DNA from 3 places in the Cupriavidus metallidurans CH34 genome. Region 1 is predicted to be linked to each of the others. Evidence: predicted binding sites of a transcription regulator. Region 1 holds the regulator's gene; each other region holds the start of a gene.

Region 1 (10,690 bases):
CGAGCAGCACGTCCCGGAACGGCTTGATGTCCTCTTCCACCTGATGGCGGTAGGGCGTTTCCGAGATCAGCATCCCCGCCATGAACGCGCCGAGCGCCATCGACAGGCCCAGCCGCTCTGTCAGCGCGGCCATGCCCAGCGTGACCAGCAGCAGGTTCAGCATGAAGAGTTCCTGCGACCGGCGCGCCGCCACGACGTGGAACCAGCGACTCATCAGGCGCTGGCCCAGGAAGAAGATCGCGCCCAGGGCCACGGCGATCTTGACCGTGGCCAGCCCCAGCGCGAACGCCAGGTCTCCCGGGTCGCGCGACAGCGCGGGGATCACAATCAGCAGCGGCACCACGGCCAGATCCTGGAACAGCAGGATGCTGATGATGTTGCGCCCGTGCTCGCTTTCCAGCTCCATGCGCTCGGAAAGCATCTTGGAAACGATGGCCGTGGAGGACATGGCCAGCGCGCCACCCAGGGCCACGGATGCCTGCCAGGACAACGGGAACAGCCAGTTGAACATCCAGCTCGCCGGCACCACAGCCAGCATCGACAGGATGACCTGTGATCCACCCAGCCCGAACACCAGCCGCTTCATCGCGCGCAGCTTGGCCAGGCTGAACTCGAGCCCGATCGAGAACATCAGGAAGACGACGCCGAATTCGGCCAGGTATTTGGTCTGGCCCGAATCGCTGGCCAGGCCGAGCGCGTGCGGGCCGATCAGGATACCGACCGCCAGATACCCGAGCATCGGCGGTAGTTGCAACATGCGGAACGCCACCACGCCAAAAACGGCAGCGGCCAGCAGCACCAGGGTCAGTTCCAGCGGAGAATGCATCGGCGATTGAAAAGTACCAGCCAGGCACGCGCGCCGTCCCGGCATTTGCGCCCTGCCGGCGAAACACGGCAAGCGCGGCGGTCGTCAAGGCGGCAAAAGGCTGGAAAGCCGGGCCAGACGCCATCGCATTCGTTGGTATACTCCGACGCCATGATAGCCAATTTCGATGCGGATCGAGCACTCAGGCTCGCCCGCCAGACCCTTGAAATCGAAGCCGAGGCCGTTTCCGCGCTGGCCGGAAGGCTCACGCCCGCGTTCACGACGGCGGTGGAGATGATTCTCGGCTGCACCGGGCGCGTCGTCGTGTCCGGCATCGGCAAGTCGGGCCATATCGGCCGCAAAGTGGCCGCCACGCTGGCATCCACCGGCACGCCGTCCTTCTTCGTGCATCCCGCCGAGGCCAGCCATGGCGACCTCGGCATGATCACGCGCGACGACGTCCTGATCGCCTTCTCCAATTCCGGTGAAACGGCCGAACTGCTGGCGATCATTCCGATCGTCAAGCGCATCGGCGCCGGGTTGATCTCGATCACCGGCAACGCCGAATCGAACCTAGCCAAACTGTCCAACGCCCACCTCGACGGTGCTGTGGCGCAGGAGGCCTGCCCGCTGAACCTGGCCCCGACCGCCAGCACCACCGCCGCGCTGGCGCTGGGCGACGCGCTGGCCGTGGCGGTGCTCGACGCGCGCGGCTTTGGCGAAGACGACTTCGCGCGCTCGCACCCCGGCGGCGCGCTGGGCCGCAAGCTGCTCACCCACGTGCGCGACGTGATGCGCACCGGCAATGCGGTGCCTGCGGTGCGTGAAAGCACGCCGCTGGCCCAGGCCCTGATGGAAATCACCCGCAAGGGCATGGCCATGACCGCCGTGGTGGACCCCGACGGCCGCGCCGTGGGCGTGTTCACCGACGGCGACCTGCGCCGCCTGCTGGAAACGCCGCGCGACTGGAAGACCGTGCCGATCGGCGAGGTCATGCACCGCAACCCCCACACCGTGCATCTCGACAAGCTCGCCGTGGAAGCCGTGCAGATCATGGAAACGAACCGCATCAACCAGTTGCTCGTCGTCGATGACGATGGCCACCTGGCGGGCGCGCTCCACATCCATGACCTGACCCGGGCCAAGGTCATCTGATCAATGCCAGAGTTCCTGTCCAGAATCACCGGCCTGATCATGCGGCTGCTGCCGCTGCTGCTGATGGCGATCGTTGCCGGCAGCACGTTCTGGCTCGTGCAGATCAACTCGCCGCATGAAGCCACGGCGCAGGCGCAGGTCAAGCGGCACGTCCCCGACTACTACATGGACCGCTTCTCGGCCACGGAACTGGCCGAGGATGGCAATACCAAGATCCGCTTCACCGGCGTGAAGATGGTCCATTTCGAGGACGACCAGACCTACGAGGTGACCACGCCGGCCATGCGCAACTACGAGCCGGATCGCCCGCCCGTTACCGCCAACGCGAATCGCGGCGTGATGAATGCCGAGGGCTCGATCATCGACCTGTACGGCAATGCGTTCATCGTGCGCCAGGCGGGTACCGATGTGTCGAAGGACCCGCGCATGACGGCGGCGTCGCAGTACTTTCAGCTGCTGGTCAACGACGACATCGTCAAGACAGACAAGCCCGTGGAACTGACGCGCGGACCGTCGGTAATGAACGCCAACGGCCTGATCTTCAACAACGTCACCCGCGAAGTACAATTGCTGGGTAACGTTCGCGGCACCATCATCATGAATTCGCCGGGGCAGGCCAGCGCCCAGTGACATCGGGATTTGCGCCCCACCGTCCGCCTGACTGCTGCCTTCCCCTTTCAGCAAAGCCAAAAATGACTGCTTCCCTGACGACATCGTCCTGTCGCCGCACCGCGCCCGCCCTGATGGCGGCCATCGCCGCCATCGGCCTGTTCCTGGCCCAGCCTGCTTTCGCCGAGCGCGCGGACCAGACCAAGCCGCTGGTGCTGGAAGCCGACAATGCCAGCTACGATGACGTCAAGCAGATCTACACTCTGACCGGCAACGTGGTGCTGACCAAGGGCACGATGGTGCTGAAGTCTGACGCCGCCGAACTCCGCACCGACCCCGAGGGTTACCAGTACGCCATCGCCACCTCCAAGCCGGGCCGCCAGGCCTATATCCGCCAGAAACGCGACGGCGTGGACGAGTACATCGACGGCTGGGGTGACCGCATCGAATACGACGGCAAGTCGGAGATCAACAAGCTGATCGGCAATGCACGCGCGGCGCGTGTTTCCGGTGTCGGCGCGAAGATCCTGGATGAAATCCGCGGCGCGGTAATCACGTACGACAGCCGCAATGAGTTCTATACCGCAACCGGCGGCGACAACAACGCGTCAGCCGGGAACCCTTCTGGCCGCGTGCGCGCTGTGCTGTCGCCGCGCGCGAACCAGGCCAGCGCGCCCGCCGGCGCGCCGCTCGACCTGAAGCCGTCCTCACAGCCGGCCAAGCCCTGACCGTTTCAAGCTCTATCCGTACCCGATGAACGATACCGCCACGCTCGCCGATCAGGCTTCTTCCGCCCCATCCACGGATAGCAGCACGCTGGTCGTGCGCCATCTGAAGAAGCGCTATGGCTCGCGCACCGTGGTCAAGGACGTCTCGCTCGACGTCAAGAGCGGCGAGGTCGTCGGCCTGCTCGGCCCGAACGGCGCGGGCAAGACCACGTCGTTCTACATGATCGTCGGACTGGTCGCGCTGGACGAAGGCGATATCGTGCTCGATGGCCAGCACATCAGCGGCCTGGCCATCCACGAGCGCGCGCGCATGGGACTGTCCTACCTCCCGCAGGAAGCCTCTGTCTTCCGCAAGCTCAACGTGGAGGAGAACATCCGCGCGGTGCTGGAACTGCAGGTGGTCAACGGCAAGCCGCTGCCCAAGCAGGAAATCGATCGCCGGCTCGACTCGCTGCTCGATGACCTGCAGATCGCCCACCTGCGCAACAACCCGGCGCTGTCGCTGTCGGGCGGCGAGCGCCGCCGCGTGGAAATCGCGCGCGCGCTGGCGTCGGCGCCGCGCTTCATCCTGCTCGACGAACCATTCGCGGGCGTGGACCCGATCGCCGTGGGCGAGATCCAGCGCATCGTCAGCTTCCTGAAGGCACGCAACATCGGCGTGCTGATTACCGACCACAACGTGCGCGAAACGCTGGGCATCTGCGACCACGCATACATCATCAGCGAAGGCACCGTGCTGGCCGAGGGACAGCCCGAGGAAATCATCGCCAACGAGTCTGTGCGACGCGTCTATCTGGGCGAGAACTTCCGCATGTGATCAAGCGGCCGCGACGCCGCTTTGCAGCATTCGTCAACTAGCCGTTGGCGATCACGAAGTGTCAGCGATAGGCGATAGCAATTTCCGTTCCAACAACGGGAAGATGCGCATAGAATAGGTCGCATGAAACCATCGCTTCAGCTTCGACTTTCCCAGCATCTGGCTCTGACTCCTCAACTGCAGCAGTCCATCCGGCTGCTGCAGTTATCCACACTGGAGCTGCAACAGGAAGTCGAGCAGGCGCTGACCGAGAATCCACTGCTCGAACGCGAGAACGACTGGATCGAAAGCCCGCTGCGCGTGGCCGCGGACGGGTCGGTCAACGTGCAAAGCGCCCCGGCGCCAGCATCTTCCGAACCGCAAGGTAACGGCGACGATCGCGCGAACGGCGCCAATGGCGAAGACGACAGCTACGGCGACAGCGCGGGTGACGATTACGGCAGCGACTGGAGCCTGGACGATTTCGCTCGCCGGCCTCAGGGCGATGATGACGAGAAGACGCCGATGCAGCTTCGCGAAGCGGAACCCACGCTGCGCGAATACCTGATGGAACAGCTCACGCCGCTGAAGATCTCCACGCGTGACAAGGGCCTGGCCATCTTCCTGATCGAGTCGCTTGACGACGACGGCTACCTGGGCGCAACGCTCGACGAGATCTGTTCGGAACTGCCCAAGGAACTCGAATTCGAAGTCGATGAAGTGCAGGCGATACTGACCCTGCTGCAGAGCTTCGACCCGCCTGGCGTGGGTGCGCGCAACGCGGCGGAATGCCTCACCCTGCAACTGCGCCGTCTGCAACATCCGCAGCGGGACCTTGCATTATCGATCGTCAACCACCACCTGGAGTTATTGGCCGTGCGTGACTACACGCGGCTCAAGAAAGCCCTGCAGGTTGACGAAATTGCACTTAAGGCCGCGCACGATCTGATCCGCTCGCTCGCACCGTATCCCGGACATGCCTACAGCCGTCCGGAAGCGGACTTCGTGGTACCGGATGTGTTCGTGCGCAAGAGTGGCAGTAGCTGGATCGCACAGCTCAATCCCGACGTGATGCCGCGTCTGCGCATCAACGACATGTACGCGCAGATTTTGCGCGGTGCAAAAGGGGAAGCGGGCGCGGCCGGGCTGCAGCAGAAGCTCCAGGAGGCGCGGTGGCTCATCAAGAACATTCAGCAGCGTTTCGACACGATCCTGCGTGTTGCGCAGGCAATTGTGGAGCGTCAAAGGAACTTTTTCTCGCACGGGGAAATCGCGATGCGCCCCTTGGTTTTGCGGGAGATTGCCGATACACTGGGTCTACACGAGTCGACCATTTCCCGGGTGACTACGAATAAATACATGGCCACGCCGATGGGTACTTTCGAGTTGAAGTACTTCTTTGGTAGCCACGTCTCCACGGAGACTGGCGGCGCGGCCTCATCCACGGCGATCCGCGCGCTGATCAAGCAACTGATAGGAGCCGAAGAACCCAGGAATCCCCTTTCCGACAGCCGCATCGCCGAGTTGCTGGGCGAACAGGGCTTTGTGGTCGCACGCCGCACGGTGGCCAAGTACCGCGAAGCGCTGAAGATCCCCGCAGTCAATCTCCGCAAGACTTTGTAGCCGAGCCGCAACCGCCTGCCTGGTGCGGCTCTTTCAGAAGGAGAAGCGCTATGAACTTCAAGATCAGTGGACACCACCTCGACATCACGCCGCCGCTGCGTGAGTATGTGGAAACGAAACTGGAGCGAATTGTCAGACATTTCGATCAGGTCATTGGCGTAAGCGTGCTGCTATCCGTAGACAACCATAAGGAAAAGGACAAGCGTCAGTACGCGGAAATCAACCTGCACCTCAAGGGCAAGGACATCTTCGTCGAAGCGCATCATGAAGACCTTTATGCTGCAATCGACTGCCTGGTCGACAAGCTCGACCGCCAGGTGATCCGCTACAAGGACCGCGTGCAAGGGCATGACCGGGAAGCGGTCAAGTACCAGATGGCCGCCGAACAACTACAACAACAATAAGTTGGCGGCGACACCAGGTCGCCCCTTAGAGGATAGATAGGAAGAGCAAAGCCGCGCATCTGCGCGGCTTTTTTGATGGGCGCGAGGCGGACGCGCCGCTGGCGCACCCGTTACCCGAGTACCAGCCCTGCAACATTTGGTCAGCCGGGGGTGTTCGCAACTGACGCCGCTCGGTGTATGCTGCGCCATACAACAACTACAGACAGGACGGCCCCGGACAACCGGCCCGGCATTCCGCGTGGCAAAAGATCACGCGATGGCGGGTGGCAGTTTTCTGGGTGGGCAATCCGACCGGCAAGCTCGCGGCACCACTCGCGGCGCCGGCGCCGCAGCGCACAAGTGCGCAGTGGCCCTGCTCTATAATGGCCGGACGCTCCAATGCGGGCGTCCTTTTGCGCTCAATAGCCTGAATTGCCCAACGCAGCGGGACGACTCATGTGCGTCGGCTCGCCTTTCTGACTCCTCGTGCATCGCCCATGAATCGTTTGGCCAAATTGCTGCCACCCGGCAACATTAATCTCGACGTCACCGTCACCAGCAAGAAGCGGGTCTTCGAGCAAGCCGGGCTCCTGTTCGAGAACAACCATGGCGTAGCCCGGGCCACCGTGACCGACAACCTGTTCGCGCGCGAATCGCTCGGGTCCACCGGTCTTGGCGCCGGCGTCGCCATTCCGCATGGCCGCATCAAGGGACTCAAGCAGCCTCTGGCTGCCTTCATGCGCCTGGCCGAGCCAATTCCGTTCGAATCGCCCGACGGCAAACCGGTGTCGCTGCTGATCTTCCTGCTTGTGCCCGAGCAGGCCACCCAGCAGCATCTGGAGATTCTTTCGGAAATCGCCCAGTTGTTGTCGGACCGGGAAATGCGTGAAGGACTGGCCACGTTACCCACGCCCGAAGCGGTCCACGAGTTACTGACCCAGTGGCACCCCTGACACGACGGCAGGCCAGCGCAGCCTGACGCGATACCCGCGATACAGCCCCTCCCGAAAAGTCATCCCGCATGGAACTCACCGGCGTCACCTCCCAGTCGATCTTCGACGACAACGCAGCCGACATCAAACTCTCCTGGGTCGCCGGTCTGGAAGGGGCCGATCGTGCCTTCGACGTGGAATTCGCGCGGGAGGCAACATCGGCTGCCGATCTGGTCGGCCACCTGAACCTGATCCACCCGAACCGGATTCAGGTACTCGGCAAACCCGAGATCCTTTACTACCAGCGCCTCGACGACGAACCCCGCAAGCGTCAGATGGGCGAGCTGATCCTGCTGGAGCCGCCATTCCTGGTGGTGGCGGATGGCATGGAGCCGCCGCCCGACCTGGAACTGCGCTGCACGCGCTCATCGACTCCACTGTTCACGACGCCGGTATCCTCGGCGGCCGTCATCGACCACCTCCGCCTGTACCTGTCGCGCATCTCCGCACCGCGCGTCACCATGCACGGCGTGTTCCTCGACATCCTCGGCATGGGCGTGCTGATCATGGGTGAGTCGGGCCTTGGCAAGAGCGAACTGGGCCTGGAACTGATCTCGCGCGGACACGGCCTGGTGGCCGACGACGCCGTCGATTTCGTGCGGCTTGGCCCGGATTTCATTGAGGGCCGCTGCCCGCCGCTGCTGCAGAACCTGCTTGAAGTCCGCGGCCTGGGCCTGCTCGACATCAAGACGATCTTCGGTGAGACCGCCGTGCGGCGGAAGATGAAGCTCAAGCTCGTGGTGCAATTGGTGCGCCGCAACGACGGCGAGTTCGAGCGCCTGCCGCTTGATTCCCAGTACCTCGACGTTCTTGGCCTCCCGATCCACATGGTGAAGATCCAGGTGGCAGCCGGCCGAAACCTCGCCGTGCTGGTGGAAGCCGCCGTCCGCAACACGATACTGCGCCTGCGCGGCATCGATACCCTCCGCGACTTCATGGATCGTCAGCGGGCAGCAATGCAGGCTGACGTGGTTTCCCGCGGCCAGGGTCGGCTGCTCTGATCAGACAATTCCGGCAGTTTTGTGAAACGCCGGCGTCGCTTTCAATTGCTTACAAGCGGCCGGCCTCCCCTCGTCAACGCGCTTTGGGCGTGCGCCGTTTTGTGCTTCAATGGGCATCGAGCCCAGTCCGGTACCGCCAGCCGCCGCGCTGCATCCTGAAGGTCGGCGTCCGGCCATGATGTGTTTCCACAGCCAGGAGAGAAGCATGAAGAAACTGATCGCGATGTGCGTGCTGGTTACCCCTCTGTTCGCCACGGGCGCGTTCGCCCAAGGCGCCTCGGCCCCGGCCGCTGAAAAATCTGGCAAAGCCCCGACCGCGCAGCAAGAAAAGATGTCGGCCTGCTCCAAGCAGAACAAGGGCAAGAAGGGCGACGACTACAAGAAGTCCATGAGCGATTGTCTGTCGGGCAGCGCGGCAGCCACCGCGCCGGCCGCACCGAAGACCCAGCAGGAAAAGATGTCGGCCTGCTCGAAGGAAAACAAGGGCAAGAAGGGCGACGACTACAAGAAGTCCATGAGCGATTGCTTGTCAAAGCCGGCGGCCTGATCGCCAGATCTGACAGATCCCGTGGCAATGATGGCGAATCGGCGACGATTCGCCATTTTGCTTTAGGGAAGGTGTCATGACGCCGCCATCACGCGATGCTATGCTTGCATCGCTATGCGGATCATCCTTATCACCGGAATTTCCGGCTCAGGCAAGTCAGTCGCGCTGAACGTACTGGAGGACGCGGGGTACTACTGCGTCGACAACTTGCCGGCCCAGTTCATCCCCGATCTCGCCTGCTATCTGGCGGATCAGGGTTACTCACAGCTTGGTGTCGCCACCGACATTCGCAGCCGCGAATCGCTCGCGCGACTGCCCGATACGGTGCGAGAGCTGGCCGCGAACCATCAGGTACAGGTGCTGTACCTGACCGCCAGCACCGATGCGCTGGTTCAGCGCTACTCGGAAACGCGCCGGCGCCACCCGCTTTCGGCACAAGTCGACGTTGGCGCGGCCGCTGGCACGCCCAACGATACCTCGCTGATCGAGGCCATCGAGAAGGAGCGGGAGCTGCTAAGCCCGCTGGCGGAATCGGCTCACCGCATCGACACCAGCAACGTGCGCACCAATACGCTGCGCAGCTGGATCAAGGAACTGATTCAAGACGAGAACGAGAACAAGAACAGCCAGCAGCTCACGCTGCTGTTTGAATCGTTCGGGTTCAAGCACGGCGTGCCCAGCGACGCCGATCTCGTCTTCGACGTGCGCTCCCTGCCGAACCCCTATTACGATCTCGCGCTGCGCCCGCTCACTGGGCGCGATGCGCCAGTCATCGACTTCCTGCAGAGCCAGCCAATGGTGCTGGCCATGGCCGAGGATATCCGCGCCTATGTGGAGAAGTGGCTGCCGAGTTTCATTGCGGACAACCGCAGCTACCTGACCGTCACCATCGGCTGCACCGGAGGCCAGCACCGTTCCGTGTTCATCGCGGAAAGACTTGCCAACTACTTCCGGGCACATGGTAATGTGCTGGTCAGACACCGCGAGTTGGCCCCCGCTGGCTGACGCGCGGCGCCCCGCCGTTTTCCCATGACTGGAGCCGGCCAACCGCATGTCGACCTTTCTTTCCGGCACCGCATCCGATTCCGCTACCCTGGATGCGCTGCCGCTGTTCCCTCTGCACACGGTCCTGTTTCCAGACGGCCGTCTGCCTCTCCGTGTATTCGAGAAACGCTACGTCGACATGGTGCGCAACTGTATGCGCGACCATCTGCCGTTCGGCGTCTGTCTGATTGCCACCGGAGAGGAAGTCGCGCAGCCGGGCCAGACCACCGAACCTGAATCCATCGGCTGTCTTGCGGAGATCGTCGATTGCAACGTGGAGCAACTCGGCGTCCTGCTGATTGAAACACGCGGACGCCAACGCTTCCGGGTGCTGTCCCACGCCACGCGCGATGACGGCTTGCTCGTGGCGAACGTGGAACTGCTGCCTCCGGATGTCATCGACTGCAAGCTGGAATTGCTGGGCGAGTGCCTGGCCGCGTTGCGTCGAATCGTGACCTCGCTCCACACAGACCAGCCCGACAAGCCGAAACTGCCCTTCGGAGAGCCCTATCTCTGGGACGATCCGAGCTGGGTGGTCAACCGGCTGTGCGAGTTGTTGCCGGTGCCACTCAAGGCCAAGCAGATGCTGATGGAGCTACCTGATGCCGGCGTGCGCATCGAGATCGTGCATCGCTACATGCGACAGCACCACATCGTCTGAGCCGCTTTCTGAACGGGCAACTCAGAAAAGTCCGAGCCTCGCCTGATCTTCCAGCAGCTTGCGCACCGGGGCCGGGGTGCCCAGCATATCGAGATCGTCAAGAGACAGCCACCGGCTCGCGGCATCACCTTCAAGCGCGACAGTGTCCAGATCGACGCGAATCGCGCGAATCAGCAAGCGAAAATGAGTAAACACGTGCGTCAGCTCGCCAGCCAGATATGCGCGCGCAGGCAAGCCATACGCGCGGGCTAACTCCAGCGCCGATTCCTCGGCGGCCTCCGAATCGAACGGTACCGTGTCGACCGGCATTTCGGGCAGGCTCCACAACCCGCCCCAGATGCCGCGG
Region 2 (10,690 bases), 1.6 Mb from region 1:
CCCGGAGCGCCTGACCTGCATGTAAAGCGGAAGATCCGGCTCGAAGCGGTGCTCCCAGTCGACCTGAAAACCAAGGAAGTCGAGGTAGAACTCCCTGGCTTTCTCGACCGAGAAGATCCGGAGTATGGGAATGGCTGGCGAAAGTACCATGGGAGGCGCTCCATGCCGATACATTGGCGTGACAGAGAAAGTGGCAATCATGCCACTTTTCATCGCTTTTGCACGGCGGCCGCCCGACTTTTACTATGTTTTATGAAATACGTATAATTATTCCATCTGAATAATTCACGTTAATTCACACCAGGCGCCCGATGAGCAACATTTACCAACGGCCGGAACTCGCCAAACAGATGGCCAGGCAACTCCTGCAACCCGGGGTACTGGACGAGGGCCTGCGCTCGGGCCTGTTCCTTTCCGGCCTGCGCCGCACGGGCAAGACCACGTTTTTGATCAACGACCTGATTCCCGCGCTCGAAGACCTTGGCGCGATCGTGATCTATGTGGACCTGTGGAGCGACACGCAGCGCAGCCCCGCCCGGCTGATCCTGGAAGCCGTCAGGAAAACACTGACCGAGCTGGAGTCCCCGTCTTCCACGATCCTTCGCAAGCTCAAGCGTCTGGCCAGCGCCGACATCGCCGCCTTCGGCTTCAAATTCAGCTTCAAGCTCGACACCCTCGGCGAGGCTGGCGGCGCGACGCTGGCCCAGGCACTGAAAGAAGTCGTCGATCAGGCCGGCGCCGATGTCGTGCTGATCGTCGACGAAGTGCAGCACGCCATCACCTCGGACGAAGGCAATCAAATGCTGCTGGCGCTCAAGGCCGCGCGTGATGCCATCAATCCCCGCCCCGGCACCACAGGGCATTTCCTGTTCGTGGGAACCGGCTCGCATCGCGCGCTGGTGGGCGAACTGACCGCGCGACGCAACCAGGCCTTCGCCGGCGCCACGTCGGTCGCTTACCCGGTGCTCGACCGGGAATATATCGACTATCTGCTGGCGCGCCTGTCCTCCGAGGGCTTTACCGCCCTGCCCTCGCCCGACGTCGCCATCAAGGCGTTCCAGGCGCTTGGCCATCGGCCCGAGGAGATGATCCGGGCGCTGCGGCAATTGCATTTCCACCTGCCCGAGGGCAGCAATCCCGACGAGCACCTGCCGACCATCGCCAACACGCTGCGTTCGGCGGCTGCCGACGTGGAACTGATGAAGCTCGAACAACTTGGCGGCCTGGCAACCGCGATCTTCGACCGCATTGCCACCACGCAAGGCGACGCACGGGGTTTGTTCTCGGCCGACGCGGCCGCGGCGTACTCCTTGGCAATAGGCCGGGAAGTGAAGGTCGAGGAAGCACAGCCGGTGGTCAACGAACTGATGGCAAGCAACCTGATCATGCGCAAAGGGCACGGCCTGTACGGCATCACCGACCCGTTCGTGCAGGAGATGTGGCGCGAACGGAAGTCGCTTGAAGGAAAACTCTGACCATGCCCAAGACAAGCACGGCCGGTTATGGCGAACAGGCCAGCACCCTCGTCGTCCAGTACGAAAGCATCACGTTCGAGGATGTCCATCGCGACGTGCTCCACCTGTTGCCGGCGCCGCCGGCCCGCATTGTCGATGTCGGCGCGGGCACCGGGCGCGATGCCGCCGCCCTGGCACGGCGCGGCCATCAGGTCGTGGCGGTGGAACCGACCGCAGAACTACGCGAGGCTGGCCGCAAGCTCCACGCGGATGTGGATATCGACTGGCTCGATGACACCCTGCCCGCGCTGGCCAGGCTGCGCGAACGGCCGACGCGCTTTGACGTGATCATGCTGACCGCCGTGTGGATGCACCTCGATGCCGACGAACGCGCCCAGGCAATAGGTGCCGTCGACGCGCTGCTGGCCGATCACGGCCTGGTGTTCCTGTCCCTGCGGCACGGCCCGGTGCCCGCCGGCCGGCGCATGTTCGACGTGTCGGCCGCCGAGACCATCGCGCTGGCGGAGCCATACGGCCTGCGCAGCGCGCATTGCAGCCAGCGCAGCGGCCTGATGGATCGCACCGACGTGCATTGGACCAATCTGGTCCTGCAACGCTAAAGCCAGCGCGCGGCGAGGGCCGTCCCGAAACCCGGGTATCCAGGGCGACCCTCTCCAAACAACGGCGCTCAGGCCGCCACCGATGCCCGCTGTCGCGCCACCTCGGCCTGCGGGGCATCTGCCTGGTCCGCGTGAAGCGTGAAGTCGAAGCGGATCGACGCAAACGGCTTGTCCACGCCCAGCGCAGCCATTGCCGCCGCATCGCTCACGCGCGTGATCGGCGGTACCAACCCTTCGCGTGTGGCAAAAGCGAAGTCATCCCACAGGTACGGATCGCCATCGATGTTGATCTGCGTGGTCAGCTTGCGATGGCCCGGCGCCGAGACGAAGAAATGGATATGCGCCGGGCGGGTGCCGTGGCGGTCGAGCTGCTTGAGCAGACGGTCCGTTGCCCCATTCGGCGGCACGCTGTAGCCCACCGGCATGATGCTGCGGAAGCGATAGCGGCCCTGGCCATCGGTCACGATACTGCGACGCAGATTGAACGCGCTCTGCGTCGGGTCGAAGTACGAGTAGTTGCCGAGTGCGTTGGCGTGCCAGACCTCGACCACGGCATTGGCCAGCGGCTGCCCCGCGCCATCCTTGACCTGCCCTTCCATCACCAGCACCTCGCCCTCGCCCGTACCGTCGTCCAGGCGCGCCTCGCGCTGCGCCACCGGCGCGCCTGCCACGTAGAGCGGGCCTTCGATCGTGCGCGGCGTGCCGCCGGCAATGCCTGCCTGGCTTTCGGCCTCGTCCATGCGCAGGTCCAGAAAGTGATCGAACCCGAGCCCCGGCGCGATCAGGCCCAGTTCGCCCGAGCGGCCGGCTTCGGCCAGGAAATTGAGGCCGGACCAGAATTCCTCGGGCTGGATATCCAGGTCCTCGATCATGTGGAACAGGTCGCGCACCATCCGATGCACGATGGCCGCGATGCGCGGATTGGCGTGCTGGCCGGTGGCTTCCTCGATGCGGTTCAGAACGGTGTCGATCTGGATCTTGTCCATGGTTGTCTCCTTTGTGGTGGAAATACTTCAGAGTGAGCGGAACAGCGGACTGCGGGTGGCGTGGCTGGCGTCTGCCGCCGACAGGAACTTCTCGGTGAAGATGTCCTTCTCGAACAAGCGCCCCTGCATCAGCGCGGCGATGCACGACTCGATCATCGGCGGTGGCCCGCACAGATAGGCCCGCCAGCCACGGAAGTCGTAGCCGAAATGACTCCCGGCGGCCTCGTGCACGTAGCCGCGTTCGCCGGCCCATGCGCTGCCTTGCGCCTCGGCCGACAGCACGGGCACATAGGTGAAGTTGTCGTGCCGGGTGGTCAGCGCTTCGAAGGCATCACGGTAATACAGTTCGTCAGCGGTCCGTGCGCCATGCACGAGCACGATCTGGCGCTGGTCGCCGGACTCCAGCAGGTCGAGGATCATCGAACGCGGGCTCGACAATCCCGACCCGCCAGCCATGAACACCAGCGGGCGCGGATCGCTCTTGCGCACGAAGAAACGCCCGAGCGGCCCCGATAGCTGCAGACGCTCGCCCACGGCAAGTTGCTCGTGCACGTAGGTCGTGGCGCTACCGCCCGGCACCAGCCGGATATTCAGTTCGATCTCGTCCGCCGATGGCGCCGACGCGATCGAGAACGCGCGCGGCGTCGCTTCCTTGCCGATCCATACGTTGACGTACTGGCCCGGCTGGAAGCGCAGCGCATCGCCCCCTTCCACACCCTCCACCCGCAGGAACACACCCTTGATGGTGGGCGTCAACGCTTCAATGCGCGTGACTTCGGCGGTAAAGTCCATCAGCGGCAGGAACTGCGCGTCGGGCTCGGGATCGATGTCGGCCTCGATCGTCAGGTCGGACATCGGCGTGGCGCAGCAGGCCAGACACTTGGCCTCCTCGCGCTCGAAGTCCATCAGCGCGAACGGCGATGCTTCGCCGTGCTCGATCTCGCCGTCCACCGTCTGCACCTTGCAGGTCCCGCACAAGCCATGCCCGCAGGCATGGGGCAGCCACACGCCGGCGCGCAGGCAGGCGTCAAGCACGGTCTGTCCTTCGGCGATGTCGATGGTCTGGCCGAGCGGCTCGATGGTGAGCTGATAGGTCATGGCAACCTCCTGCAGCAAGTTCAGTTGGCCGAGCCGGCAATGCCCGGCAGGCCCGGGGTACGCAGGCGCAGCAGCGACTTGTGGCCAAGCCCGTTGTCGACCAGGCTTGCGGCCGCATCCGGCGTGAATGGCGTATCGCCACGCAACCACTGCACCTGCGCCCAGTCGATCCGGGCGCCTTCCGGGTGCGCGCCCAGCAGCGGCACGATGACATCGGAGACCAACGCGCCGAACGGCATGTCGGGCGGCAGCGGCAGCGTGAACGGGCTGCAGAACAGCCGGTGCTGGTCCCATCCGAAGTACACAAGCTGGTTGCCGTGGAAGTTTTCGATCCGGTCGCGGACCTCGCCGGTGTAGCCCGGTTCCAATGCGATGACTGGCATGATCTGGTCTCCTTGTTCACGAACGGTTGTTGCCTTGCCCGGTCCAGCGCTCCCAGTTCGCGCGGTCGGGCGAATCGGCGTAGTCGCCGCGATCCTCGGGCTTCAGGTGGTACCAGTCGAGCACCTCGGGCAGCGTTGGGCCGCCGCAGTTGCCCTGGAAAATCTGATGCACTGGCAGCCATGCCTGCACGTACTTCTCGGGCTCACCCTGGAATATGTCCCGGCAGCCATCCGAGCAGAAGTGGTAGTGCTCGCCGTTGTGCTCCGCATGGCGATAGCAAATCTGCGTCGGGTCGTCGGGTTCGGTGAAGGCCATCGGGATCTGGCACACCTGGCACAGCATCGGCAGGCCCGGGTTGGTCCAGCGCTGGCCGGCCTCCTGTTGCTGCTTCCAGTAGTCGAAGCGCGGCCGGTAATGCGTGTCGAAGCTGTCGGGATACTTCTGCGCCAACCAGTCCATTTCGTGCGGCTCGGGCACCCATGTGTGGATGGCCGCGGCGTGGTTGAAGTTGTAGAAGATCGACCATGCGATGTGCGACAGGTGATCCTTTTCCTTGGCGGCCTGCTCGTGATACTTGGGCATCCGGATGCCATAGCGCGCCAGATCGGCAAACAGCGCCCCACCGTTCTGCTCGAAGTAGATCTCCCACGCCTCCTTCCAGCTCATCACGCGCTTGGGGCACATGTAGTCCATCATCATCGCCACCAGCGTCAGCAGCCGGTAGCCGCGCCAGAACCATTTGTCGATCCACTTCTGGATAATCGGCCGGTTGGCGGGGTCCTGCTCGAGCATGAACTTGACCACCTCCAGGCCCAGCGTCATGTGGCGCGACTCGTCGGACTGCGCCGAGAAGCCGAACGTCACCGTGGCCATGTCCCCGTTGTAGGCCGCGCCGGACATGAACGGCATGAACAGCAGGTTGGTCAGCACGTATTCGAACGAGAACGAGATCGCCGTGATGAACTCGAACGGCCCGGCGGTCATCGCATCCTCGAAATACGACTTCGGCACGGACAGGTACCAGAGCCGGTCATGCAGATGGCGCCAGTCGGCAAAGCCGTTGAAGAACTTGTTGTAGTGGCTGATCGTGTGGATCTGGGTCTGGCAGTGCCGCAGTTCGTCGATCGATTGCATCTGGCACGCCACGCGTGCGCCCACGCCGCGCAGATTGCGGCCCGCCATGGCGAAGCCACGGTGCGCCGCGTACTCCAGCGGCGACACCCCGGTCAGGAACAGCTTCAGCGCGTTGATGTAGCGGGCGTCGGTCACGTTGAGCTGGCCGTTGTTCTGCTGGAACGCGTCGATGATCGCGTAGAGCTTGCGCTCCTTCTCGGACTGGAATTTCCAGTACGCATCCATCGTCAGGCGGAACGGGTCTTCCCAGCCGTCCCAGTCATGGATCACGATGCCTTCGAACTTGTCGTGCGGAAACACCTTGTCCATCGGCTGGTACGTGGTCTCCCAACCGAGGTCGCGGGTCAGTACCGCGTACTTCTCCTTGAGCGAGAGCTTCGGACGGGTCGCCGCGCGGGCGGCGGAGGCGATGGCAGTGGCGGTTGTCATGGTTTGTCTCCTGTCTTGGGGTTCTGGCTCAGCGCCACGCCAGTACGAACTGGTCTTCGGTTTCGTCGATGTTTCCTGCAAGGGAAATCAGGCCAAGCTGCAGCTCCTGCACGTCCCAGGGACGGCCGATGCGCTCCTCCACGCTGGCGCGGCGGATCTCCAGCCGCCCCGGCGCGTCGATCTTGACCATCGCCGGGTAGTGGTTGACGGTGGCGTGCGGGTTGTCGGCCTCGATCGCCTCGATCACCGGGCGCATGTCGTCGTTGGTCTGGAGGGCGATGAATACGATGGCGTCGCTCATGGTTGTCTCCGTCATTGACGTGCCAGGCCCAGACCGCTCAGGCGCTTGCCCAGCGCTTCGACGGCATTGGCCAGTTCGGACTCGGCATCCTCGCCGAACAGCCGGTACGCCAGCGGGCGCAGCGCGTGCGTGAAGCGATCGAGCCAGCCGAAGGCGTACCCAGCGATAACCGCCGCGTTCTCCGGGCTTTCCTGTGCGGCCGTTTTCACGGTGGCATCGACCCAGCGCGTGGTCTCGGCGTACCAGGCGGACATGAAATCGGTCACGAGCGAAAACGCGGGCCAGGTTGCGGAGAGGCGCGCGTCGAACTGCTGGTAGACCAGCGGATAGATCAGACCATCGAGCACCAGGTTCTGCGCCACGTGCTGCTCGAACCAGTCATCGCGCACCAACAGGTCCTCCGCCGCGTGTCGCAGCGGCTGCCAGGCCATGTCTTCCATCCAGGCGGCGCGGGCCTGGTCCACGGCGGCCTTGTCGCCGATCAGCAGCCCGATGCGGGTCAGGTACTGCGCGATACCCAGGCGGTCCATCGTGTGATACATCGCGGCCTGCGTGATGGCCGACCCGAAACCGTAGGCGGTAATCGACGCGTTGTTCATGTTGGCCGCCCATTCGACGTGGCGCAGCGGCACCACGCCCAGCGTGAGCAGCTCGCGCACATCGTCGGGCAACCGGCTCAGCAGCCCGCGCTTGTCCACGAACTCAAGGTTCTTCTCCATCGTCTCCTGCTGACGGGCGCGCGCATTGACGTAGCCGCCGTAGAAGTACTGGCGCGGGTCCTTCAGCGCATACCAGTCCTGCATGACCACGCGGGTGCGCCGGGCGTCGTACAGCTCGTATTGCGGCTGCCATAGCGGCCGGTAGTGGAAGCTCGTGACCGGCTGCAGGTCGTACATCGCCTCCTGATAGCGCGTGGCCGGCTTGTCGGCGCCGAGCCGGCGCGCGATATGCGCGAAGGTCTGCCGGATCGGAGTGACGCTGGCATCAGTCCGGATATCGATTTGCATGGTGGTTGTCTCCTCGGATGTCGAGTGGGGGCGTTTTTGGGTATCACTGCAGCAGCTCGGCCCGCTGCTCGGCGCAGAACGACTGGAACTGCTCGGGCGGCATGACCAGTTCGACGTAGATCTGTGGATCGCCGATCGAAAACTCGAACTCCACCCAACGCTCGCTGCGCCCGGTCACGCGCACGTAGCGCGGGGCATGGTGATGCCAGTGACCTTGAAGTGCCTGAGGGGGATATGTCATGTCTCGCTCCTGGTGCGCCGCACATCGCGGTGCGTGTGCGTTGTCTCGTGATTTCAGGTGGGAGAGCTATAGCGAATGGCGTGCCAGGCGATGCAGACCGTTGTGGCGCAAGGGCTTGCGGCCAATCGGCCGCATTCTGGCCGGCCAACCCGCTTGATGATTTGATGAGGTGATTCAGGCGGATTTGATCAAATGATCAAATCGTCTCGCGCTGCGCCGCAGCACGCGCTCCTGATGCGGGATTTCCGGGCTCCGGCAACGCCGGATGCCGTGCTAGGCTACGCAAAAACGAGGCTCGAAAGCCCGCCGGAATCTGGAGTGACAAGGATGACAACACCCCCCGCGCAGCCGCCGTTCGAGCTGGCTTCGCTACTGACCATCGACGCCAAGGCCGCGCAGATTCGCCTTGGCCAGTCGCGCATGGTGCTGATGCACACCGAGGCGCTGAGCTACCTGCGCAAGGAAATCCTCGATACGCTTGGCGTGGAGCGCGGCAAGGGGCTGCTGATCCGCATGGGCTACGCGCAAGGCATGCGCGATGCCGAGATGGTCAAGCGCGAGCGCAGTGAAGAACTGGCCAGTTCGCCCAACGATGCCTTCCTTTGGGGGCCGCAGTTGCACATGCTCGAAGGCGTCACGCGCGTGGACCCGGTTCGCCTGGAGATCGACCGCGACACCGGCCACTTCTATGGCGAGTTTCTCTGGCAGGACTCATGGGAGGGCGAAGCGCCCGTGATGGAGTCCCTGCCCCGCGAGGAGTCTGGCTGCTGGGTGCAGCTTGGCTACGCATCGGGCTACAGCAGCACGTTCATGGACCGGCTGGTCATCTACAAGGAAACCGAATGCGAGCGGCGCGGCGACAGTCTCTGCCGCATCGTCGGCAAGCCGGCCGAGACGTGGAACGACCCCGACTACCTGAAGTACTTCGAACCCGACTCCGTCATCAGCGACCTGCTCACCCTGCAGCAGGAAGTCAGCACACTGCGCGAAACACTGTGTGGCGCGAACCAGGGCAACCTGATCGGCCAGTCGCCGGCGTTCCGTGAAGCCTTCAACCTGCTTTCCGCCGCGGCAGACAGCCATATCACCGTGCTGCTGACGGGCGAGACCGGTGCCGGCAAGGAGATGTTCGCGCGCTGGCTGCACGATCACGGCCCGCGCGGCGAGCAGCCGTTCGTCGCGGTCAACTGCGCGGCGATCCCGCACGAGTTGATCGAATCCGAGCTGTTCGGCGTGGAAAAAGGCGCCTACACGGGCGCCCAGCAGTCGCGCCCCGGCCGCTTTGAACGCGCGCATGGCGGCACCCTGTTCCTCGACGAAATCGGCGACCTGCCGCCGGCCGCGCAGGTCAAGCTGCTGCGCGTGCTGCAGAACAACGAAGTGGAACGGCTCGGTGGCGTGGAGGCGCGCAAGGTCAACGTCCGCCTGATCGCCGCCACCAACGTCAATCTGGCGCAGGCGATCAAGCACGGCCAGTTTCGTGCTGACCTGTTCTACCGGATCAGCACCTATCCGATCTCGATCCCCGCCCTGCGCGAGCGCAAGGAAGACATCCCCGAGCTCGCCCAGTCATTCATCCAGCGCTTCAACGCGCTGTATCAGAAGCAGGTGCGCGGCTTGAGCACGCGGGCGCGCGATGCGCTGGTGCAATACCCGTGGCCCGGCAATATCCGCGAACTCGAAAACATGATCGAGCGTGGCGTCTTGCTGGCGCCTGCCACCGGGATGATCGACGTCGCTCATCTGTTTGCCAGCCAGCAGGCTGCCGGTAGCGAGGAGCCCAGCCAGGATGCCGACGCGCTGATCGAAAAACTGCTCAACCAGCAGGTGTCCCTGCCGCAAATCGAAGCCAAGCTGATGCAACTGGCGATGACGACGACGCGTGGCAACCTGTCGTCGGCGGCGCGGATGCTGGGGATCACGCGGCCGCAGCTGGCGTATCGGTTGAAGAAGTAGGGTTGGGACAGATGGCCCAGCCCGCTCGACACCCGAGTTATTAAGTATTTACCCTAGGTTTTCATATAACCAGAAAAGGGTAAGGTGTCGTCCCATGCAGACCCGACCCATCACCCTGACCGAGCGCGTCATCCAGCAGTTGCGTGGCGAGATTGCCGACGGCACGTTTCCCGTGGGCGCCCGGCTTCCGACCGGCAAGCAACTGGCCGAGCGCTACGGTGTCAGCGCTGCCGTGATCCGCGAGGTGACCGAGCATCTGCGGTCGCTTGGGATGGTCGAAAGCCGCCAGGGTCTGGGCAGCACTGTGCGTTCCCGCGTCAGTGACAGCGGTTTCCGTCTGAGCGGCGGCGCCGATAACACCGATCTGGCCGATATTTTCGAGCTGCGCCTTGATCTGGAAAGTGCCGCTGCCGCGATGGCCGCGTTGCACCGGACGGAGCAGGACATTGCCCGCATGGGCGCTCTGCTCGACGCACTGGCGGCCCAGCTTGATGATGCCGATCACGGCGTGGAACCCGATATCCAGTTCCATATCGCCATCGCCACGGCCACGCACAACAAGTACTACCTGCAGCTACTGCAGTACATGACGCTGCAATTGCATCAGGCGGTGCGCACCGCGCGCCTGAATTCCAGCCGGCAGCCGGGCCTGCCCGAGCAGGTCCATGCCGAGCACGTGGCGATCTTCGATGCGATCCGCGCCCGCGATGCCGCGCAGGCCCGCCTGCACGCCGCCGCGCACCTGCGCAACGCCGCCGCCCGGCTTGGCCTGCCCATGCGCCAGCCCCGCTGACGATTTCGCCCGATGCCCGCTTAACTTCTACTTATCTCCGCCTTTTCCCGACCGCAGATCATGTCCGATACGAACTTCGCGCAACGCCTGACCGAAACCCTGGGCCCCGACGTCGTGACCACCGCACCCGACGACGTGGCACCCTGGCTCTCCGACTGGCGTGGCCTCTACAAGGGCCAGGCGCAGGCGGTAATCCGTCCGCGCACAACCGAACAGGTGGCGCAGGCGCTGGCGCTGTGCCAGCAGGCTGGTGTGCCCGTGGTGCCGCGCGGTGGCAATACCGGCCT
Region 3 (10,690 bases), on a different replicon from region 1:
CTTACATGCGTTACCCACTCTCCACATTTTGAAACGCAACAATGGAGGTACAATGCGCCCCACTTTGTATCTCACATATAACAAATGAGCCCCCGGCCTTCTCGTTTGGCGTGTGTAGACGCGCTGAAGGCGGTCAGCTCGCAGCTGATCGTGTTGCACCATCTGGCCTTCTATGGGCCGATGTCCGATGCCGCCCAATCTCTGGCCCCCGGCCTGATCGGCTGGCTGTCTGACTACGCGCGCATCGCGGTGCAGGTGTTCCTGGTCATCAGCGGATTCCTTGCCGCGCGCAGCCTGGCTCCCGCCGGACGCCTGACCGCCCAGAGCCCGCTTTCCACGGTATGGCGCCGCTATCAGAAACTGGTCGTGCCCTACACCGTGGCGATGCTCGTCGCGATCATCGGCGCCGCCATCGCGCGGACGTGGATGCATCACGACTCGATACCCGCCGCGCCGCACCTGACGCAGGTCATCGCGCACATCCTGCTGCTGCACAACATCCTCGATGTGGACGCGCTGTCCGCAGGCGTCTGGTATATCGCGATCGATCTGCAACTGTTCGCGCTGCTGGTATTCGCGCTCTGGCTGGCGCGCGCGGTGTCACGCGATACGTTGCCGCTGGGCGTGCCGACGGTGGCCGCGCTAGCGGTGGCCTCGCTGTTCTGGTTCAACCGTGATGCCACCTGGGATATCTGGGCGATCTACTTCTTTGGCGCCTACGGCATGGGCACGCTCGCGTACTGGGCGTCGAACCCCGATCGTTCTCCGGTGGCCCTGATCGCGCTTGGCGCGGTTGGCGTGGCGGCCCTGACGATGGACTTCCGCCTGCGTATCGCCGTCGCGCTGGTCACGGCGCTGGTGCTGGCCATCTCCCGCCGCGGGGGCTGGCTCGAGCATTGGCCGGGTGGCCGCGTCACCGCATACTTCGGCAAGATCTCGTACTCGGTCTTCCTCGTGCACTTTCCGGTCTGCCTGGTAGTGAACGCCTTGGTGTTCCATTTCGCTCCGGGCCAGCCGATGCTCAACGCTTTGGGGATGTTGCTGGCGTGGGTCGCCAGCAACGTAGCCGGCGCTGTATTCCATCGCTATGTGGAGGCTGCCAGCCCGCTGCGCTCGGTGATCGACTTCGTCAAGGAAGGGATTCACACCCGCAAGTGGACGCGGGGCGAAAAGCCCCAGGCCTGAGCGGCCGGCGTCAACCTCGTCAAATCAATGCTGGTGCGTCCGCACCAGCATGTACCGCCTTCGTCATGCATCCCGCACCCGTCCGGTGCGTGCGGAATGTCACTCACGGTAACAACCCCAGTTGAGGGTTGGCATGGCCATTGCCTAGTATGGATATATAAACCTGACCAACTGGTCAGGTTTCGATCCGGGGAGACGAGGCTGCCATGTCCGATCATATCGTTCTGACCTCGCACACACGCCGCGACAAGCCGGCCGAGCCGATTCACTGGGGCGCACCCACGGCGGCCGAGCGGGGGCCGGTCATTGCCAGCCTGACAGACCCCGCGCAGCGCAACGTTATTGGTACCCACGCTGGCGCCTATGCGATCTATCGCGCGCTGGCAGTGGCGGCGGGCAGCCTGCAGCGCGCGCATCGTCCCGACCTGACCGATACATCCCCGGCCGAAGCCATCGGCCCGCACCCGCAGTGGGGCGATCCGGACAGGATCGTGTCGCTGGATCCCTGGGGCCACCTGGTCTCCACCGTCTTCGCCGACCGCATCGCCGCCGGGGTGGACATCCGTCCGACCATCGCCATCACGCGTGCACATATCAACATGCCCGAACTCATGGCCGCGATCTCGGCCGGACGGCTCAAGCCCGACGGCGACATCCTCGAGGCCAATGGCGACGTGCGCGTGACCAAGGCGGCGGTGGACCCGGTCTGGTACCTGCCCGGCATCGCGCGCCGCTTCAATATCAAGGAGAGCGTGCTGCGCCGCAGCCTGTTCGAGCAGACCGGCGGCATGTTTCCCGAACTTGTGACGCGACCCGATCTGAAGGTGTTCCTGCCTCCGATCGGCGGCATGACGCTCTATTTTTTCGGCGATGTCACAAAGCTGGGCCAGCCCGATACCCGCGTCGCCTGCCGCGTGCATGACGAATGCAATGGCTCCGACGTGTTCGGGTCGGACATCTGCACATGCCGCCCGTATCTGGCGCACGGTATCGAGGTTTGTATCGAGATGGCGCAGCAGGGTGGCGTGGGCCTGGTGGTCTATAACCGGAAGGAAGGCCGCGCGCTTGGCGAGGTGACGAAGTTCCTGGTCTACAACGCGCGCAAGCGCCAGGTGGGCGGCGACCGCGCCGAAACCTACTTCGAACGTACCGAATGCGTGGCCGGCGTGCAGGACATGCGGTTCCAGGAATTGATGCCGGATGTATTTCACTGGCTCGGGATCAGGAGGATCGATCGCTGGGCCTCGATGAGCAACATGAAGCACGGCGCGCTGACGGCGCAGGGTATCGAGGTGGTGGAGCAGGTGGCGATTCCCGAGTCCCTGATCCCGGCCGATGCGCGCGTGGAAATCGATGCGAAGGTGGCGGCGGGTTATTTCTCCAGGTACACGCCGCCCGACGCCAAGGAACTCGCCCAGGCAAAGGGCAGGGGGTTGAAGGAATGAATGAATTTCCGGAAGGAGGCAGAGCAGGACGCGACGATGGCATGGGCAGCGGCTGGCATAGCCCCGTTCCACCCGATCATCCCGCGGCTGCGCTGCTCAGTGCGGAAGCCGTGCGAACGCGTTGCGCGGTGGTGACGGACTTCGTGGCCTCGGGGGAATCCGAGTTGTTCACGTGGCACCCGGACCGCGTTCACGCGATCGCCGACTATGTGGCCGCGACGATTCGCCGCCGCTATCCGACGTTGCAGGTGCCGTATCACAGCCGCTGGCGCCATTTTGAAAGTGGCGGGCCGGGGCAGGCCACGATCAACCGCTGGCAGATCCTGTGCGAGCGCGCGGGCATGTCGGGCCCCGAGCATCGCGAGGAGCGCGCGCGGATCGGCATAGATCTGGTGATCCCGAGCGTGCTGCTCGATGCGGGCGCTGGGCCCGACTGGCGCTACCGCGATGCGGCCAGCGACATGATGCTGACGCGCTCGGAGGGGCTCGGCGTGGCCAGCTTCGACCTGTTCGCGCGTGGCGGCTTCTCCGCCGGGCAAGGCGATCCGTTACGTTCCGACGCCGACCGCCTTTGCCGCATCGACGCCTCGACCATTGCCTCGGCGTTCCAGGTGGCGCAGCACAACCCGCTGGTCGGCCTGGAAGGCCGCGCGGGACTTCTGCGCCGGCTCGGGGAGGTGATGCAGGACACACCGGCGGTGTTTGGCAGCCCGGCACGGCTCGGCAACCTGTATGACTATCTGGCCTCGCATGCGCGCGAAGGCCGGATCGAAGCGAGCTTCGTGCTGCGCACGCTGCTGGTGGCGCTGGGCCCTGTGTGGCCAGGCCGGCTGCAGATCCAGGGGATCTCGCTCGGGGATTGCTGGCGGCATCCGGCGGCTCCCGAGGGTATGGTGCCGTTCCACAAACTCACGCAATGGCTGACCTATTCGTTGCTGGAGCCGCTGGAGGATGCGGGGCTGACCGTGACCGGGCTCGATGCGCTGACGGGTCTGCCCGAGTACCGCAACGGTGGCCTGCTGTACGACTTCGAACTGATGGTGCCACGCGATGCCACGTTCGCCAGCCGCGCGCACGCGGTGGATGAGCCGGAGATCGTCGAATGGCGAGCGCTGACCGTGACGGGGCTGGATCTGATCGCTGATGGCGTGCGGCAGGCGCTCGGTTTGAGCGAAGCGGACTTTCCGCTGGCGCGTGTGCTCGAGGGCGGCACGTGGGCGGCGGGGCGGCGTGTCGCGGCGCAGCGGCGTCCACCGGGCGGGCCGCCGCCGTTCGCAATACAGAGCGACGGCACTGTGTTCTAGCGCGTCGCGCATGGATCGAACGCACGGAAGCAGGCAGTAGACAACGGACAGCAGACAACGGAAACGATTCGCTGGCAGCCCCAGACGTGGCGGGCCCAAGGACCGCCTTGCCCGAACTTCACGAGAGTTTGTCACTCAAGGAGCGCACCATGAACGATCTGCCAGCCGCGGCTGCGGCCACGGAGACCTATGTCAACCCCGATAAGGCCACGTCGCCTTCGGTCATGGTCGTGAATCATCCACTGGTGCAGCACAAGGTCACACTCGTGCGCAACGAGGACACCACCACCGACAACTTCCGGCGCCTGGTGCGGGAGATCAGCCAGCTCCTGACCTACGAGGCGACGCGCGACCTGGCGATGGAGATCATCTCGATCCGCACGCCGATCGCGCCCATGCAGTCGCCGGTGCTGTCCGGCAAGAAGCTCTGTCTGGTATCGATCCTCCGTGCCGGCAACGGCTTTCTCGACGGGATGCTGGAACTGCTGCCGGCTGCTCGCGTGGGTCATATCGGCCTGTACCGCGACCCCGAGACACTGGAGCCGATCGAGTACTACTTCAAGATGCCCGAGGACATCGGCGAGCGGATGGTGATCGTCGTCGACCCGATGCTGGCTACGGGCAACTCGGCCATCGCCGCATTGAATCGTCTCAAGGAAGCGGGGGTGACCACCATGAAGTATGTCTGCCTGATTGCATCGCGGCCCGGATTACGCGCGCTGCAGGCAGCGCACCCTGATGTCTGCATCGTCACGGCGGCCATTGACGAGCAACTCAACGAGCACGGCTATATCGTGCCCGGTCTCGGCGATGCCGGTGACCGGCTCTACGGCACCAAATGATGGGCGCGCCGGCGCTTGCGCCGCCCGTGCGCGAATCGGGAGGCCGTATCCGGCAGGAGAATGAGGCGCAGATCCTGCGCGCCGCGGAACACGTGTTCGCGCGCGCGGGGTTCGCCGGGGCCACGATGGCCGACATCGCGCTGCACGCCGGCATGCCGAAGTCGAACCTGCACTACTACTTCCGGACGAAGCAGGCGCTGTACCGCGCCGTGCTGGCGCACACGTTGCAGCTCTGGCTATCGGAGACCGATATCATCAGCGCCGACCATGCGCCGCGCGTGGCGCTGGAGCAGTACATCCGCGCCAAGATGCGGCTGTCGGCCAGCCATCCGGACGCGTCTCGCGTGTTCGCCAACGAGTTGCTGCACGGCGCCCCTGAGATCGGCGGCGTGCTGCGTGAAGCGTTGCGCGAACTGGTGACGCGCAAGGCCATGGTGATTCGCTCATGGATTGAAGACGGTCAGATGGCCCGTGTCGACCCCTATCACCTCTTCTTCACGATCTGGGCCGCCACGCAGACGTACGCGGACTTCGATGCGCAGGTCTGCGCCGTGCTGGGCGTCAGCCAGCTCGACACCGAGGACTTCGAACGCGCCACCGAGCACCTGGTGGCATTGCTGCTGCGTGGCTGCGGGCTGGATCAGGAAGCCTCGCTGGCCTGAGCCAGCATCTAGCATGGCAGTTGCCATGCAGTCTTCGTCTACCATTGCCACGTCACCGCCACCGGGATCACAAGGGACGCCTCATGTTCGACACCATCCTGCGCCACTGCAATATGCCTGACGGACGTACCGATATCGATATCGGCATTGCCAACGGGCGGATCGCGGCGGTGGAGCCACGGATCGCGGCAACGGCGGGCGAGGAGATCGACGCTGCTGGACAGCTTGTCTCGCCGCCGTTCGTCGATGCGCACTTCCATATGGACTCCACGCTGTCATACGGCCTGCCGCGCGTGAACCAGTCCGGCACGCTGCTCGAGGGCATCGCGCTGTGGGGGGAGCTGAAGCCGCTGCTTACGCAGGATGCCATCGTCGAGCGCGCGCTGGCGTATTGCGACTGGGCCGTCTCCAAAGGGCTGCTGGCGATCCGTTCCCACGTGGATGTGTGCGATCCGCGCCTGCTGGCCACGGAGGCGCTGCTGCACGTGCGTGAGCGCGTCAGGCCCTACCTGGATCTGCAACTCGTGGCATTTCCGCAGGACGGTCTGCTGCGCGCACCGGATGCGCTCAACAACCTTCGCCGCGCGCTGGACCTTGGCGTCGATGTGGTGGGCGGCATTCCGCATTTTGAGCGCACGATGGCCGACGGCGCGGCGTCGGTGAAGATGCTCTGCGAGGAAGCCGCCGAGCGCGGGTTGCGCGTGGACATGCATTGCGACGAAAGCGACGACCCGATGTCGCGCCATATCGAGACGCTGGCGAGCGAATCGGTACGGCTGGGTTTGCAGGGACGCGTCACGGGTTCGCATCTGACGTCGATGCATTCGATGGACAATTACTACGTCTCCAAGCTGCTGCCGCTGATGCGAGAGGCCGGCGTATCGGCCATCGCCAATCCGCTGATCAACATCACGCTGCAGGGGCGGCACGATACCTATCCGAAGCGGCGCGGCATGACGCGCGTGCCCGAGATGCTTGCCGCCGGCATTCCTGTGGCCTTCGGTCACGACTGTGTGATGGACCCCTGGTACAGCCTTGGCTCGGGCGACATGCTAGAGGTGGCCCACATGGGTCTGCACGTCGCGCAGATGACGGGGCAGGACGCCATGCGCGCGTGTTTCACCGCTGTGACAGAAACGCCGGCACGTATCCTGGGTCTCGAAGGCTATGGGATCTCGCCGGGCCGCCGCGCGGATCTGGTGCTGCTGCAGGCGCGGGACCCGGTGGAGGCGCTCCGCCTGCGCGCAACGCGGCTGCTGGTAATGCGGGCAGGGAATGTCATCGCCCGCACGGCGCCGGCCACCGCAATGCTGGCGCTCGCGGGTCGACCGGCTCAAGTCGACTTCCAGTTACACCGGGCATGACGATGTGGAGCGTTTTTTGAAGAATCGATGAATTTTGTGTTGACAGAGATCGGCTTGCTCAGCATAATCTCTTTCTTCGCATCGCAGCAGCAATGCAGCGAAACGAAGCCCAGATGGCGGAATTGGTAGACGCACTAGGTTCAGGTCCTAGCGGTGGCAACACTGTGGAGGTTCGAGTCCTCTTCTGGGCACCAAATTCAGAAAAGCCCCGCGCAAGCGGGGCTTTTTTCGTTTCTCCGCCCGGAAAGAAAGGCCCTTGAGGGCCTTTCGCGAGGACGAGACAAGGTTGCGCATGCAAGCGCAACCCGGGGTCGCGCATGGGTGACCGAGTCCTCTTCTGGGCACCAAATTCAGAAAAGCCCCGCGCAAGCGGGGCTTTTTCGTTTTTCCGCCCGAGGCTTAAGAGGACCGGCTCCAGGAAGAATGACTGACACTGTCAGGCAAAATTCTCAGGGCGTGCCGCTCCCGTCCGGCAACCCGCATTACGGTCTAACTGACACGCCGGCTTTGACCTATGCTCCAGTTTGATCGGGCACGATTCAATAACGCCCGGCAAGGTGGTTGCCATGTCCGTACTGTTCACGTGCGGGAGAGGGGAGGGCGCCGGGCATTGTCCCGGCTGGGAGCGCTGTGTCGCCGCGCACCCAGGGCACCATTCCTGTCTCCATCTGGGCTTCCTGATCGTGCTGCTTGCGAGCGCCGCGGCCTGCGCCGAGGAACTTGCGAGCGGGCCGCCAGGCGCGGATATGCCGCCGTCGATTGTCCAGGACAAACGCGACGCGGGCACGCCGCCTGCGGAAGCCGCCACACCGGAATCCCCATCGCTCGAGCCACCTCGCATGGTGGCCATGGACGACGATCCTGATCAGCCTGCGCCTGTCAACGTGCTGGCTTCGGAGCAGATGTCGGTGCCCAGTGGAGAGCATGAGGTCGTGGGCAGCGCGGGACCGATCGATCGCCAGGTCGAAACGTACCGGGCCGGCACGCGCCCGGCGATGCTGCATCTCGATGACATGACAACGGCAACCGGGTTCGTCGATGGCGGCACGCGCACCATGGCACTGGCGATGGATACGCCGCTGTCGCGCAACAGATCCGGTCCCACCCTGCAGTCCCGTGTCGAGATGGCATACCGTCCTGGCATGGCGCCGGTACCCGGCAACTGGGACGCGCCACCGGGCGAGGCCAATGCCACCGGGCTGGCCGTGCGGCTGTATAGCTCCGCGCCCACGCGCCTGAATGGTGTCTACCCCTTCGTTGAAGCGGACTGGTGGCAAGACAATCGCGCACGCACCATCAACATCAACGGCACGCGCATCGACACCGATCTGCTGCGTGGTCTACTGTCCTTCAACGTCGGCGCGCACAGCAATTCGACCACCGGCCTGAAACTATGGGTCAAGGCGCGCGCAGGACGCAACGCGGGCGGAACTCTGGGTGCCAGATACCGCTGGTAAGGGATGGCGGAAGCAGTGTCGCGGTAGTGTCTGACGAGGGAGTATCTGGTATTCGAGAAATAATTTTCACGAAGTACTTGCGCGCGATGCGAATTGCGATACAATTCGGGCCTCGCGTGCGGCTGTAGCTCAGTTGGATAGAGTACTTGGCTACGAACCAAGGGGTCGTGGGTTCGAATCCTGCCAGCCGCGCCACCTATTAAAAGGGCTTCCAGAAATGGAAGCCCTTTTTCATTTTGGGTTGCTGCGCGAGGGTATGTCTGGCTCGATTGTGTTCAGTGGATTCATCTGAAGACGATGACCGACTCGTATGTGGTGGCCGCTGCGGCAATCGATGGTGCAAAGCAGCGGCTGCGATGGATGGCACAGTCGCCGTAAGGTCGTTCTGTCGGGGCTTATACGCCCAGAGACTAGCCGCCGGCCCTTCGATGCCAAATGGCATTTCGCTTGCCTGAGAACCTGTGCCCTAAAGGCCGCGTCGCACAATCAGAAAACCCTTGGATCGGCATTTGGGTTTGTGCGCCTCGTGTAGATGTCGCTTTCGCCGGAACATCTGTGAACGCATTGGCCCACAGGGCACGAACTGGCAAGCACCCAAAGTGTACAGCGGCCTTTCACAGCCCCCCAAAAAATCCAACCCCAATGTACGTTTCCCCGCGCAACCACTCGCCGGGGCCATTGACAGCCGCCAACCCGGAAGCACATTATTCGTCCCTATCAGATGCGCCTCCGGAGCAACTCGCGCCCCTGCTGATGCCCGGAAGGCCGCCATTCCCATGGGAAACGGGGTCATGAATTCATCCATCCGCAGATTGGCGGGCGCAGTTGCGCTTGCCGTTTTCCTTTCCGCTTGCTCGTCCACGTCGGAGCGTTCGGTAGCCGATTCGGCCGTCGAACAGCCGCCATCCGACCAAGCGATGAAAACCCTCTCGGCCGAGGTGTTCACCTACGCCTATCCGCTCGTCCTGATGGACGTTACGCGTGAGGTGGCGACGGCCAAGGTGCCGGTCAATACATTCGGTCACAAGCGCGCCTTCCCGGACGCGGCCTTTACCGACGTTGTCAGCCCGAATGGCGACACCTTGTATTCGTCGGCGTGGCTGGACCTGTCGAAGGAGCCGATGGTGCTGTCCGTGCCCGATACCAGCGGTCGCTATTACCTGATGCCGATGCTTGATGCCTGGACCAATGTCTTCGCGTCGCCGGGCAAGCGCACGACTGGTACGAAGCGCGGGGTTTTCGCAATCGTCGGCCCGAACTGGCAGGGGCAGTTGCCCAAGGGTGTGAAGGAGATCCGGTCGCCCACCGATATGGCCTGGCTGATTGGTCGGATTCAGACCAATGGCAAGCAGGACTATGCGAACGTGCACCGGCTGCAGGATCAGTTCCGCCTGGTGCCGCTGTCGGCTTGGCGCAAGGGCAGCCGTACCGCAGTGCAGCCCGTGCCGCGCGCAGCGATGATCGATACGGAGACGCCGCCGGCCGAGCAGGTGGCGGCGATGGACGCCCAGGCATTCTTTACCCGTCTGGCCGCGCTGCTGCCCGCCAACCCGCCCGCAGCCGATGACACCGCGATGGTCGAGAAGATGCAGCGCATGGGCATCAAGGCCGGTCAGCCGTTCAAGACAACTGTGCTGGAGCCGTCGACGGCGCGCGCCGTGCAGGAGGGTGCATCCGCCGCGCTGACGATGATCAAGGCCAATGGGCGCAAGAGCGCTGCCGGCAATATGGGCTGGCGTGTCCAGCGCGATATCGGGGTATATGGCACGGACTATGGCCGCCGCGCCGTGGTGGCGATGTTCGGTCTGGGCGCGAATCTGCCCGAGGATGCGATCTACCCGACCGCGCGCGCCGATGCGATGGGCCGCCCGTTCGATGGTGGCAGCCGCTACGTCCTGCACTTCGACAAGTCACAGTTGCCGCCGGTGAAAGCCTTCTGGTCGCTGACGATGTACAACGAAAAGCAGGCATTCGTTAGCAACTCGATGCAGCGCTACGCGATCGGCAGCCGTGATCGCCTGCGCTACAACCGCGATGGCTCTCTGGACATCTATATCCAGTACGAACGGCCCGACGAGCGCAAGGTATCCAACTGGCTGCCGGCGCCGCCCGACGCCTTCAATCTGATGCTGCGAGCCTACTGGCCGGACCAGGTGGTGCTCGATGGAAAGTGGATGCCGCCCGCCGTCCAGCGCGTGAACTGATTTCCCGCGCCACGCCCGGCAAGGGCGTGGTGAGGCCCTCATCCGAGCGCAGTGAGCGCAATGCCTACCCTTAGAACTTGTACTTGATCCCCGCGTAGAACGCGCGGCCGCTGCCCGGATAGAACACCGACGTATTGGCCGTCCGCGCATCCGTGACGGTGCTGAAATCGCTGATATAGCGTTTGTCCGTCAGGTTGCGGGCATCGAGGAACAGCGTCACGCCACGC

What was found. The regulator sigma-54, encoded in region 1, starts transcription at its own class of promoters, with help from an activator protein. The targets are predictions, from matches to a motif close to TGGCANGNAANCTGCTTT.
Region 2: a site for sigma-54 is predicted at 7,723-7,740, ahead of RMET_RS31735 (phenol hydroxylase subunit). Genes of this name have one in related genera too.
Region 3: a site for sigma-54 is predicted at 1,315-1,332, ahead of RMET_RS23545 (GTP cyclohydrolase II). Genes of this name have one in related genera too.

The regions. Positions count from the first base shown of each region.
Region 1 is NC_007973.1:313,644-324,333, reverse strand. Features, by position in the region: gene RMET_RS01565 (monovalent cation:proton antiporter family protein) at 1-826, opposite strand, end outside; gene RMET_RS01560 (KpsF/GutQ family sugar-phosphate isomerase) at 977-1,960, shown strand; gene lptC (LPS export ABC transporter periplasmic protein LptC) at 1,964-2,590, shown strand; gene lptA (lipopolysaccharide transport periplasmic protein LptA) at 2,653-3,297, shown strand; gene lptB (LPS export ABC transporter ATP-binding protein) at 3,323-4,114, shown strand; gene RMET_RS01540 (RNA polymerase factor sigma-54) at 4,238-5,716, shown strand; gene hpf (ribosome hibernation-promoting factor, HPF/YfiA family) at 5,767-6,120, shown strand; gene ptsN (PTS IIA-like nitrogen regulatory protein PtsN) at 6,597-7,052, shown strand; gene hprK (HPr(Ser) kinase/phosphatase) at 7,121-8,092, shown strand; gene RMET_RS01520 (PsiF family protein) at 8,298-8,639, shown strand; gene rapZ (RNase adapter RapZ) at 8,754-9,644, shown strand; gene RMET_RS01510 (LON peptidase substrate-binding domain-containing protein) at 9,691-10,344, shown strand; gene mutY (A/G-specific adenine glycosylase) at 10,366-10,690, opposite strand, start outside.
Region 2 is NC_007973.1:1,931,017-1,941,706, forward strand. Features, by position in the region: gene RMET_RS08905 (glyoxalase superfamily protein) at 1-150, opposite strand, end outside; gene RMET_RS08910 (AAA family ATPase) at 312-1,475, shown strand; gene RMET_RS08915 (class I SAM-dependent methyltransferase) at 1,478-2,074, shown strand; gene catA (catechol 1,2-dioxygenase) at 2,143-3,060, opposite strand; gene RMET_RS08925 (NADH:ubiquinone reductase (Na(+)-transporting) subunit F) at 3,088-4,158, opposite strand; gene RMET_RS08930 (phenol hydroxylase subunit P4) at 4,179-4,541, opposite strand; gene RMET_RS08935 (aromatic/alkene/methane monooxygenase hydroxylase/oxygenase subunit alpha) at 4,558-6,105, opposite strand; gene RMET_RS08940 (MmoB/DmpM family protein) at 6,134-6,406, opposite strand; gene RMET_RS08945 (aromatic/alkene monooxygenase hydroxylase subunit beta) at 6,418-7,413, opposite strand; gene RMET_RS31735 (phenol hydroxylase subunit) at 7,457-7,654, opposite strand; gene RMET_RS08955 (sigma-54-dependent Fis family transcriptional regulator) at 7,982-9,610, shown strand; gene RMET_RS08960 (FadR/GntR family transcriptional regulator) at 9,705-10,403, shown strand; gene RMET_RS08965 (FAD-binding oxidoreductase) at 10,464-10,690, shown strand, end outside.
Region 3 is NC_007974.2:1,177,287-1,187,976, reverse strand. Features, by position in the region: gene RMET_RS23550 (acyltransferase family protein) at 85-1,185, shown strand; gene RMET_RS23545 (GTP cyclohydrolase II) at 1,392-2,630, shown strand; gene RMET_RS23540 (URC4/urg3 family protein) at 2,627-3,934, shown strand; gene upp (uracil phosphoribosyltransferase) at 4,084-4,776, shown strand; gene RMET_RS23530 (TetR/AcrR family transcriptional regulator) at 4,776-5,438, shown strand; gene RMET_RS23525 (amidohydrolase family protein) at 5,522-6,802, shown strand; tRNA gene RMET_RS23520 (tRNA-Leu) at 6,910-6,996, shown strand; gene RMET_RS23515 (hypothetical protein) at 7,369-8,259, shown strand; tRNA gene RMET_RS23510 (tRNA-Arg) at 8,378-8,454, shown strand; gene RMET_RS23505 (DUF1254 domain-containing protein) at 9,051-10,463, shown strand; gene RMET_RS23500 (TonB-dependent receptor family protein) at 10,534-10,690, opposite strand, start outside.